2 regions of the Bradyrhizobium sp. CCBAU 45321 genome follow, and region 1 is predicted to be linked to the other one. Evidence: predicted binding sites of a transcription regulator. Region 1 holds the regulator's gene; the other holds the start of a gene.
What was found. Region 1 encodes LexA, which represses DNA repair genes until DNA is damaged. Its sites were predicted from a motif close to TGTTCNNNNTGTGTTCNG; they were not measured.
Positions count from the first base shown of each region.

Region 1 (4,559 bases):
CGCTCGATCACGGCGTCGAGTGGATCTACGTCTCCAACCATGGCGGACGCCAGCTCGACCACGGCCGCGGCGCCATGCACGTGCTGCCGGAGATCGTCGACGCCGTGAAGGGCCGCGCCAGGATCATGGTCGACGGCGGCTTTTGCCGCGGCACCGACATCGTCAAGGCGATCGCGGCGGGCGCCGACCTCGTCGGCATCGGCCGGCTGCAATGCTGGGCGCTGGCGGCAGCCGGCGAAGCCGGCGTCGCACGGATGCTGGAGCTGCTCGAAGACGAGGTGCTGCGCTGCCTCGGCCTCCTGGGCGCCACCTCATTCGCCGAGATCGATAAATCCTGCCTGCATCCGGCGACCGCCACCAACGCGCCCAGCGTGTTCAGCGCGTTCCCGCTGTTCGATCACGAGCCCTATCGTTACTGACGCGCCATACTGAAGTGAAGGACGCAATGACATCGCTCTCTCCCGGCAGCGCGGATGCGCTGCTGTTCGACCTCGGGCGCGTTGTGCTCGACATCGACTTCTCCAAGGCGATCGCCTGCTGGGCGGGACATGCCGGCTGCCAGCCCGAGGCCATCATCGCGCGCTATGTGCGCGACGAGGCCTACCGGTTGCACGAGATGGGCAAGATCAGCGATGCGGACTATTTCGCCTCGCTGCGGTCCTCGCTCGGGATCGGCATCTCGGATGCGCAATTCCTGGAAGGCTGGAACGCGATCTTCGCCGGCGAGATGCCTGATATCGCCGAGCTGCTGCCGCGGGCGGCGAAGCAGATGCCGCTCTATGCCTTCTCCAACACCAATCGGCCGCACGTCGACTATTTCTCGAAGGAATATGCCGGTCTGCTCGGCCATTTCCGCGAGCTGTATCTGTCCTCCAGCATCGGCCTGCGCAAACCGGATGCCGAGGCCTTCGACCATGTCGTGGCGGCGATCGGCGTGCCGGCCGAGCGCATCGTGTTCTTCGACGACCTCGCCGAGAACATCGAGGGAGCGCGGGCGCGGGGGTTGACCGCCGTGCATGTCACCTCGCCGCGCGATGTCGGGAACGCATTGAAAGCACTGGGGATCTGAGCCGCGGGAAAGCCCGGAGCGCGCTCACTTGCCGGAACAAAAACTGCTGAAATTGTGGAACCTGATCACTTTGTGCATTTTTATACAGAGTTCCGGGAACGGAATACCACCTTTCGGACTCATGAGTCCGTTGGGACTTCTACATTGGACTGATCGACGTGCTGGGCAAGACCTATCTCACCAAGCAAGCCTCTCTCCTGCTCGAATTCGCTAGAACCACCTCGGATTCTGACCTCTCCGCCAAGCTGATCAGCAAGGCCGCCGACCTGAAATCCCAGGCCGATCCGCTGCCCGACAAAGATCAGGGTCCCAAGGCGCCCGACGTCGCGGATTTCAGTCCAGGCGATCCGACGGAGCGTTGACCGATGCTGGCCGTGGCGCTCGTCATTCTCGTCCTTGCCATGGCAATCCTCGTTCCGGTCTGTCTCGCCTTCCGCATCATGCCGCGGCGGAGTTGAGCCGACCTCCTCCACCCCGCGATCACGCAGGATAAATCATCCCGCGTGCTGCTTTGCCTCACGCCTGCACTCGGCTAGAACTCTCGCCGCCCATTGACTGATGTGCTCAGCAGGAGTTCGCCCGTGGCCCTGATGCCGGTTTCTGACGCGCTTGCCGCGGTGTTGGCCGGCGTCGAGCCGCTGGCTGAACAGATGGTTTGCCTCGACGAGGCCTACCATCGTGTGCTCGCCCGCGATGTCGCGGCGCGGCGCACGCAGCCGCCGGAGGCGATGTCGGCGATGGACGGCTATGCCGTGCGCACGGCGGACGCGGCATACGATTCGAGGTTGACCGTCGTCGGTGAGGTCGCGGCGGGCCGGCCGTTCGCGGGAAGCGTCGGCCCCGGCGAAGCCGTGCGGATCTTCACCGGCGGCGTCGTTCCCGACGGCGCCGATGCCGTCGTGATCCAGGAGGACACGGCTGCCGACGGCAAACATGTCACGATCAAGGAAGCCGCCATTTTCGGCCGGCACATCCGCCCTGCAGGCGTCGACTTCCGCGAAGGAGACGTGCTGCTGCGCAAGGGAATCCGTCTCACCGAGCGCGATCTCGCCCTTGCCGCCGGAATGAATCATCCGCATCTCGCCGTCATCCGCCGCCCGAGGGTTGCCGTTCTCGCCACCGGCGACGAGCTCGTGATGCCAGGCACCACGCCTGGTCGTGGCCAGATCGTCTATTCCAACGGCTATGCCCTGCATGCGCTCGCCCGCAGCGAGGGCGCCGAGACCATCGACCTCGGAATTGCCGCCGATACGCTGGAGGCGACGTCCGCCGGCATCCGCAGCGCGCGCGAGAGCGGCGCCGACATCCTGATCACGACCGGCGGTGCGTCGGTCGGCGACCACGACCTGGTCCAGCAGGCGCTCAAGGGCGAAGGCATCGCGATGGCGTTCTGGAAGATCGCGATTCGGCCCGGCAAGCCGATGATGCACGGTCGACTAGGCGCGATGCGCGTGATCGGCCTGCCCGGCAATCCCGTGTCGTCCTACGTGTGCGCCTTCCTGTTCATGGTGCCCTTGATTCGCGCCCTGTCGGGCCGTTCAGCGATTCATCATCAGCGCGAGCGCGCCGTGCTGGGCCGCGATCTCGCCGCCAACGACCAGCGCGAGGATTATCTGCGTGCGCGGCTGGAGGTGCGCGACGACGGCACGCGCGTCGCCCTTCCCGTCAGCCATCAGGACTCCTCCCTGCTTGCGAATCTCGCTGCGGCACAGGTACTTCTCGTGCGTGCACCGTTCGCGCCGAAGGCCGAGGCAGGGACGCCTTGCGAGGTGCTCCGGCTGCCCGTCTGAGCCGCCCAGCCACACGCATTCCGCGAGTTTGGCCGCGTTCACCATAAATTAAGCAGTTGCGGAACACATATCGAACATATAGTGTCCGTTCATGATTTGTTTCGAGGATGTAGCGGCTTATTGCCGACTTCATCGTCTCGGAATCGAACGACATCAACCGGGGGACTTTGGTCGAGATGTTGACGCGCAAACAATACGAGCTTCTGCGGTTCATCAGCGAGCGTCTGAAGGAAAGCGGCGTGCCGCCGTCCTTCGACGAGATGAAGGATGCGCTCGACCTGCGCTCGAAGTCAGGCATCCATCGCCTGATCACTGCGCTCGAGGAGCGCGGCTTCATTCGCCGCCTGCCCAACCGTGCCCGTGCCATCGAGGTGATCAAGCTGCCCGAGCTCCAGGCCGCCGCCGGCAATCGCCGCGGCTTCACCCCGAGCGTCATCGAGGGCAATCTCGGCAAGGTGCGCGCGAGCTCCAGCCCGCCCGCGGACGAGGGCGAGCGCCCGGTCGCGGTGCCCGTGATGGGCCGCATCGCCGCCGGCACGCCGATCGAGGCACTGCAGACCCGCAGCCACACCATCAGCGTGCCGCCGGACATGCTCGGCTCGGGCGAGCACTACGCGCTCGAAGTGCGCGGCGATTCGATGGTCGAGGCCGGCATCCTCGACGGCGACATGGCGCTGATCCAGCGCAACGAGACCGCAAATACCGGCGACATCGTGGTGGCATTGATCGACGACGAGGAGGCCACGCTCAAGCGCTTCCGCCGCCGCGGCGCCTCGATCGCGCTCGAGCCCGCCAATGCCGCCTACGAGGTCCGCATTCTTCCGCCGAACCGCGTGAAGATCCAGGGCAAGTTGATCGGGCTTTACCGGAAGTACTGATACCGGAAGTCTCAAGCGCCGCGCGCGCTTCGATCGGCATCGGCGATCCAGGATCGGAGCGGATACTTGTCCGCTCCGGCTGGACGGTTTCTCTGGTTCTGCGCCGGCTGTCCGGTCCATCTTCCCGCGCGACATTCGCCCGCGCAGGCGCGCAGCCATTTCTGCTTCGCCGGTAGAGTTGTGCCGGCAGTGCTGATAGCTCCGGCCGAATGCAAGGACGCGAGGTTTGTTCCTATCGAATCCGGGAAAGATAATGTGATCGCGTGCTGCGAACGCGAGCCGCAGATTTGCCCATAACCGAGCAGAGCGTTGTATGCTTCCACTCTGATAGAGGCCTGCGCCTCGAAAGAGACGCGGGTCGCTATCCCAGCATGAGGAGCACCCGATGTGTGACTACAGCTTGCATGCCGTCGCGACGCGCCCCGCCGTAGTCGGCGAGACGATCGTCACGACAACCTTCCGCGGCACCTCGACGCGCGGCTTCGCTTCTGAAGCCGATCCCTCCGTCGCGGTCTGTCTGCTGCCGGGAACGGAGCTCGCTTTCGCCGACGACGTCCGCTACGACAACCGCTGGATCTGGACGCGCACCGTGAACTCTCGCGTCGGCAAGTTCGGCAAGATCGACCCGCACATTCCCGATCGCCATCATGACGCGATCGAATTTCCCGACGGCAAATATGTGCTGGTGACGCAGCTCGTCGAAGGCCAGCGCGCGACCGTGCTGCAATTGCCGGTGACGCAGCCGGCCCCCGAGCGCGAGCACAAGCCGCAGACCGTCGCCGACACGCGGCCCACGATCACGCGCCTGCCGATCGGCTGACG
Region 1 covers NZ_LFKZ01000014.1:44,169-48,727, reverse strand. Annotated here, with positions in the region: gene ACM43_RS01910 (alpha-hydroxy acid oxidase) at 1-419, shown strand, start outside; gene ACM43_RS01905 (HAD family hydrolase) at 446-1,069, shown strand; gene ACM43_RS01900 (hypothetical protein) at 1,228-1,431, shown strand; gene ACM43_RS01895 (molybdopterin molybdotransferase MoeA) at 1,651-2,859, shown strand; gene lexA (transcriptional repressor LexA) at 3,036-3,737, shown strand; gene ACM43_RS01885 (hypothetical protein) at 4,123-4,557, shown strand.

Region 2 (4,559 bases), on a different contig from region 1:
GGGACTGATTTGAAGTTCCGGCCATGCGGCACGCACAGCGGATGGCGCCCAGTTTCCGGTAACGCTTCCTTAAGTCTGTTAAGCGGGCGGTAACCCGGCTTAACAGCCCTTTAACTTAAAACTCTCGATAAATCCTACGCGAAAAGTTCTTGGTTCCGTAACCATGCGGTTTTGCTCGTGCGGCGGCGCGGGCATCGCTCGGGTTGCGACAGTGGCGTTGGAGTGAGTGATGAAGAGGCTCGTTGTGGGCGCGGCCGCGTTGGTTGCAGCCGGCTGGACAGCTTCGGCAGAGGCCGCCGATCTCCAATACGGGCAGCGTGCGCCCTATACCGTCAATCAGCCGCTCAATGCCTATAGCTGGGCGGGTCCCTATCTCGGCGGCAATATCGGCTACGAATGGGGCTCGGTCGACAACAACCCCACCAAGCCGTCCGGCTTCGTCGCCGGTGTGCAGGCCGGCTACAATTTCCAGAACGGCCCGTGGGTGTTCGGCGTCGAGGGCGACATCCAGGCCGCCGGCGCCGACGACACGTTCGCGCCGTGGAAGTTCTCCAATCCGTGGTTCGGCACCCTGCGCGGCCGCGCCGGCTATGCGTTCAACAACGTGCTGTTCTACGGCACTGCCGGTCTCGCCTTCGGCGAGCTGCGGGCGCAGACCTTCGGCTGGTCTGAGTCGCACACCACCGCCGGCTGGACCATCGGCGCCGGTGCGGAAGTCGGCCTCGCGCCGAACTGGAGCGCCAAGCTCGAATATCTCTACATCGATCTCTCGACCAGCCAGTTCGCAATCACGGGCGTGTCAAACGGCTATAGCGCCAACGTTGTCCGCGCAGGCGTGAACTATCGCTTCTGACATCCAAAGAAGAAAATACCGGACCAGCCTCCCGGCCGCTCGCGGCCGGGATTTTTTTCGCCAGGCTTGCTAGGAGAGGATCACCAGATTGACCGCCTTCGGTCCCTTCCCCTTCTTGTCCGGTTCGACTTCGAAAGTAATACGCTGTCCTTCGGCAAGGTCCTTCAGTCCCGCCCGCTCCACAGCAGTGATGTGAACGAAGACATCGCGACCGCCGTCGTCAGGCTTGATGAAGCCGTAGCCGCGCTCGCCGTTGAAGAACTTGACCGTTCCCGTCATGGCCATCGGGAAACTCCCCCTCATTGCTCCTCCGTCGCGACGCAGACTCACGTCGCGACATGACCGGGCCTTACGGAGCCCGGGAGCTGGCCATCCTTGGACGGACCTGATCGGTCCGGCGGGATCTTTCTTAGGGCCTTCACTCCGCCGCAACCATTCGCGGAAGCGGAACGTAAAGCCAGTCACGGAAATAGCATAATACGGTTCTTTGCAGATTGACTACCGGTCCTGCATATTTTTCCCAAGAATGCCGGAGTGTTACGGCTTGGCGTTACGGCTTGGCGTCAATGCTTGGCGTCAAGGCTTGGGCACCTCCAGCCGGAATCTGGCAGCACCGCCCTGGCCGAGCGGTATTTCCAGCTCCGGCAGAATGGTCTTGAGCTCGCCGTGCAGCGTGTAGGGCGGGTTGACGATCAAGAGACCGGTGGAGGTGAGGGCGGCGCTGTCGGCTTGCGGCGCGACGCTGAATTCGAGGCGCAGGCATTTTCCGGGCGGCTTTGCTGCAGCTGCGAGCCGCGCCACGGTTTGTGCCAGCGTGTCGGTGGCGCGCCGGTTCTTGGCGGGATACCAGATTACGTAGATACCGGTCGGCCATTTCGCGAACGCTGCCGAGAAGGCTTCGCCGAGCCGCTCGAACTCGTCCTTGGCCTCGAAGGGCGGATCGATCAGCACGAGGCCACGCCGCTCCTTCGGCGGCACGAAGGCCGGCAGCGCCACCCAGCCGTCGAGATCGACTACGCGGGCCTGCTCGTCGCGGCGCAGCGCATCGATCAGCGCTTTCCGGGCCTTCGGCTCGAGCTCGCAGGCGACGAGCCGGTCCTGCGGCCTGAGCAGGCCGCGCGCGATCAACGGCGAGCCCGGATAGGCCTTGAGCTCCCCCTTCGGATTGAAGGCGCGGACGATGTCGAGATAGGGCTTCGTCAGCGCTGCGCTCTCGTTCGACAGGCGCGCCTGCAGCAGCCGCGCGATGCCGGTCAGCCATTCGCCGCCGCGGCGCGCCTCGTCGCTGTCGAGATCGTAGAGGCCGGCGCCGGCATGGGTGTCGATGACGCGGAACGCTGCCGGCTTGTCCTGCAGATAAGTGAGGATGCGCGCCAGCACGATGTGCTTGATGACATCGGCGAAGCTGCCGGCGTGGAAAGCGTGGCGGTAGTTCATGGCAAGAGCACTACGCCACGCGATGGCTTGAGCAAAGAGGCACGATCACGTGTCCCGGACGCGGTGCAGCGTGTAACGCTGCGCCGCTGAGCCGGGACCCAGCTCTTCGCGAAAGGCCCCGGATCAGCAGCGCACCACGCCGCTGTTCGCGGCGCATTGCGCTGCATCCGGGGCACGAGAGCGTGCCTACCCGCCCCTGATCGGCGGCATCGTCACCTGGTCGCGGCGGCAGGCGCGGCGCTCGATCTCGTCGCAGGCGCGGAATTGCAGGTCCTTGCTGAGGCAGATGCGGACCTCTGACAGCCGTGTCCGGTTGCAGGTGACCGAGACGGCGGCACTGCTGAGACCCGGATTGGCCTTGATGAAGGCCTCCTCGACCTCCGCGGGCGCGACGGTCTTGGCCTGCGCCAGATCGAGATATTCGGGCGGGATCTTGATCGCAGCGCGCGCCTTGCGGATCATCTCGAAATAGCCGCGGCCCTCGAGCCCGGAGCAGGTGCCGTGCTTGTCCCATTCGTTGAAGATCAGGCCCGGCGCTGGCATCAGGTCGAGCATCGAGGAAACGATATTGCGGTTCAGCCGCGGCGCCGGCCGCTGGCAATATTCGGGGAAGCCGTTTTCATATTGCGGCCACAGCCCATGCACCACGAAGGCGTAGGGCCGTCCGCTGCATTGCATCTGGGACCGTCCGCCGCGTTCGGCGGCCTCCTCGCAGAACGAGGGCGACCACGATAGCGCCAGCACATAGAAGTCGAACTCGCCGGGTGCGTTCTGCCGCTTGTCCTGCGCCTTCGCACCGCCCGCGAGGGTGGCCAACCCCGCAGCAAGAGTGAGCGAGATCATCAAACGGGACAACGAACGCAATCTGAAGTGAAACATGGCGACGCCCCTCAACTAGACTGTGCACACACAAGCCTAGCAGGCGATGGGAACATTTCAAGAACAAAATTGGGGCGGCAGTCATCGGCTGGCTGATCAGCCCGAATCCGCCGCTGTTGGGGTCAGGGCTTGGCGGCGCGGCAGGCCGGATTGTAGGCCCAGTTGCGATCCACTCCAACGACGCACCATTCGACACCGTTGCCGTAGGAGGCAAAGCCGCCATCCTCGATGATCGAGAAATGCACCTTGCGCGCCTTGCCGTCATTGAGCATGGCCTCACCGGTGCAATAGCGGCGCGGAATGTTGTCAGACTGCCAGGGCCGGAACGCGGTCTCGCGAACGGCGGAGAAACCGGTGATCTGCAACGAAGAATTCCAGAACGTGTATTCCTTTTCGGCGAACTCGTGCACGATCCTCGGCAGAGCCCAGTCGCAAGGGGCGACGGCACCGTCATAGCGCGGCCCACTCAGCCAGAAATTCAGCTCCAGCGGGTTGGCGGCCCTGGCCTCGCCGAGCGACAGCGCTCCGAACATGAGACCGAGCACGGCAGCAAAGCGGAGCGATTTCTGGGAGGGGGCGGGCATGGTCAATCCGGACAGCTAAGGTCTTGCGAAGGCCGGACGGTGCCGCGAAGGTTGGGGGAGGTCAAGTGCAGCGCGGCAACACTTCGCAAGGACTTGACCAAGTGTCGCGGCCAACAGGGGTTCGGTTCTTTTCAGGTGCCTCCCGGCACCGTAGACTGGCGCCAGCCAATTGGAGTGACGGGAATGCGAATCATTGCGGCCGCGGGCCTTCTTGCCAGTCTGATTGTCTCGGGCATGGCGAGCCAGTCGGCGCGCGCCGATTACGTGCCGCCGTTCAAGGGCAACGACACCGGCGGCATCATCGCCTATTCGATGGCGACCCGGGTCGATGCGCGCCAGGTCGCGGTCGATCACTGCGCCCGCTACGGCAAGGTCGCGAAATTCCTGGCCGTGCAGGGCTATGAGGGCGGCTACATCTCGTTCTCGTGCCGCTGGGTGCCCTATGGCGCCGCCGACCGGCCGATCCGCACGCTGTACTGAGCGCTGTCGCAAGGCCGTACTTCTCTCAGCCGGGAGCTTTCCTCATGACGCGCAAACTCGCTTTGCTCGGCTCGATGCTTTGCCTCGCATTGTCAGCGAGCAGCGCCGGCGCCGACGAACTGCCGCTGCGCAAGGCCGGACTTTGGGAGATGAAGCTGGTCACATCGGGCTCGCCCGTGCCCGAGATGACCATGCAGCACTGCACCGACGAGACCGTCGACAAGGAGATGAGCAACAACGTCTCCCCGATGGCCAAGCAGATCTGCGCCAAGCAGGAGATCAAGAAGACCGCGACCGGCTATGTCAGCGATTCCGAGTGCAGCGTC
Region 2 covers NZ_LFKZ01000017.1:130,371-134,929, reverse strand. Annotated here, with positions in the region: gene ACM43_RS06590 (outer membrane protein) at 230-853, shown strand; gene ACM43_RS06585 (cold-shock protein) at 923-1,138, opposite strand; gene ACM43_RS06580 (23S rRNA (adenine(2030)-N(6))-methyltransferase RlmJ) at 1,430-2,290, opposite strand; gene ACM43_RS06575 (ribonuclease T2) at 2,477-3,169, opposite strand; gene ACM43_RS06570 (hypothetical protein) at 3,292-3,702, opposite strand; gene ACM43_RS06565 (hypothetical protein) at 3,937-4,233, shown strand; gene ACM43_RS06560 (DUF3617 domain-containing protein) at 4,278-4,559, shown strand, end outside.
Region 2: ACM43_RS06575 (ribonuclease T2) is a predicted target of LexA. The motif match lies at 3,218-3,235, and genes of this name have one in related genera.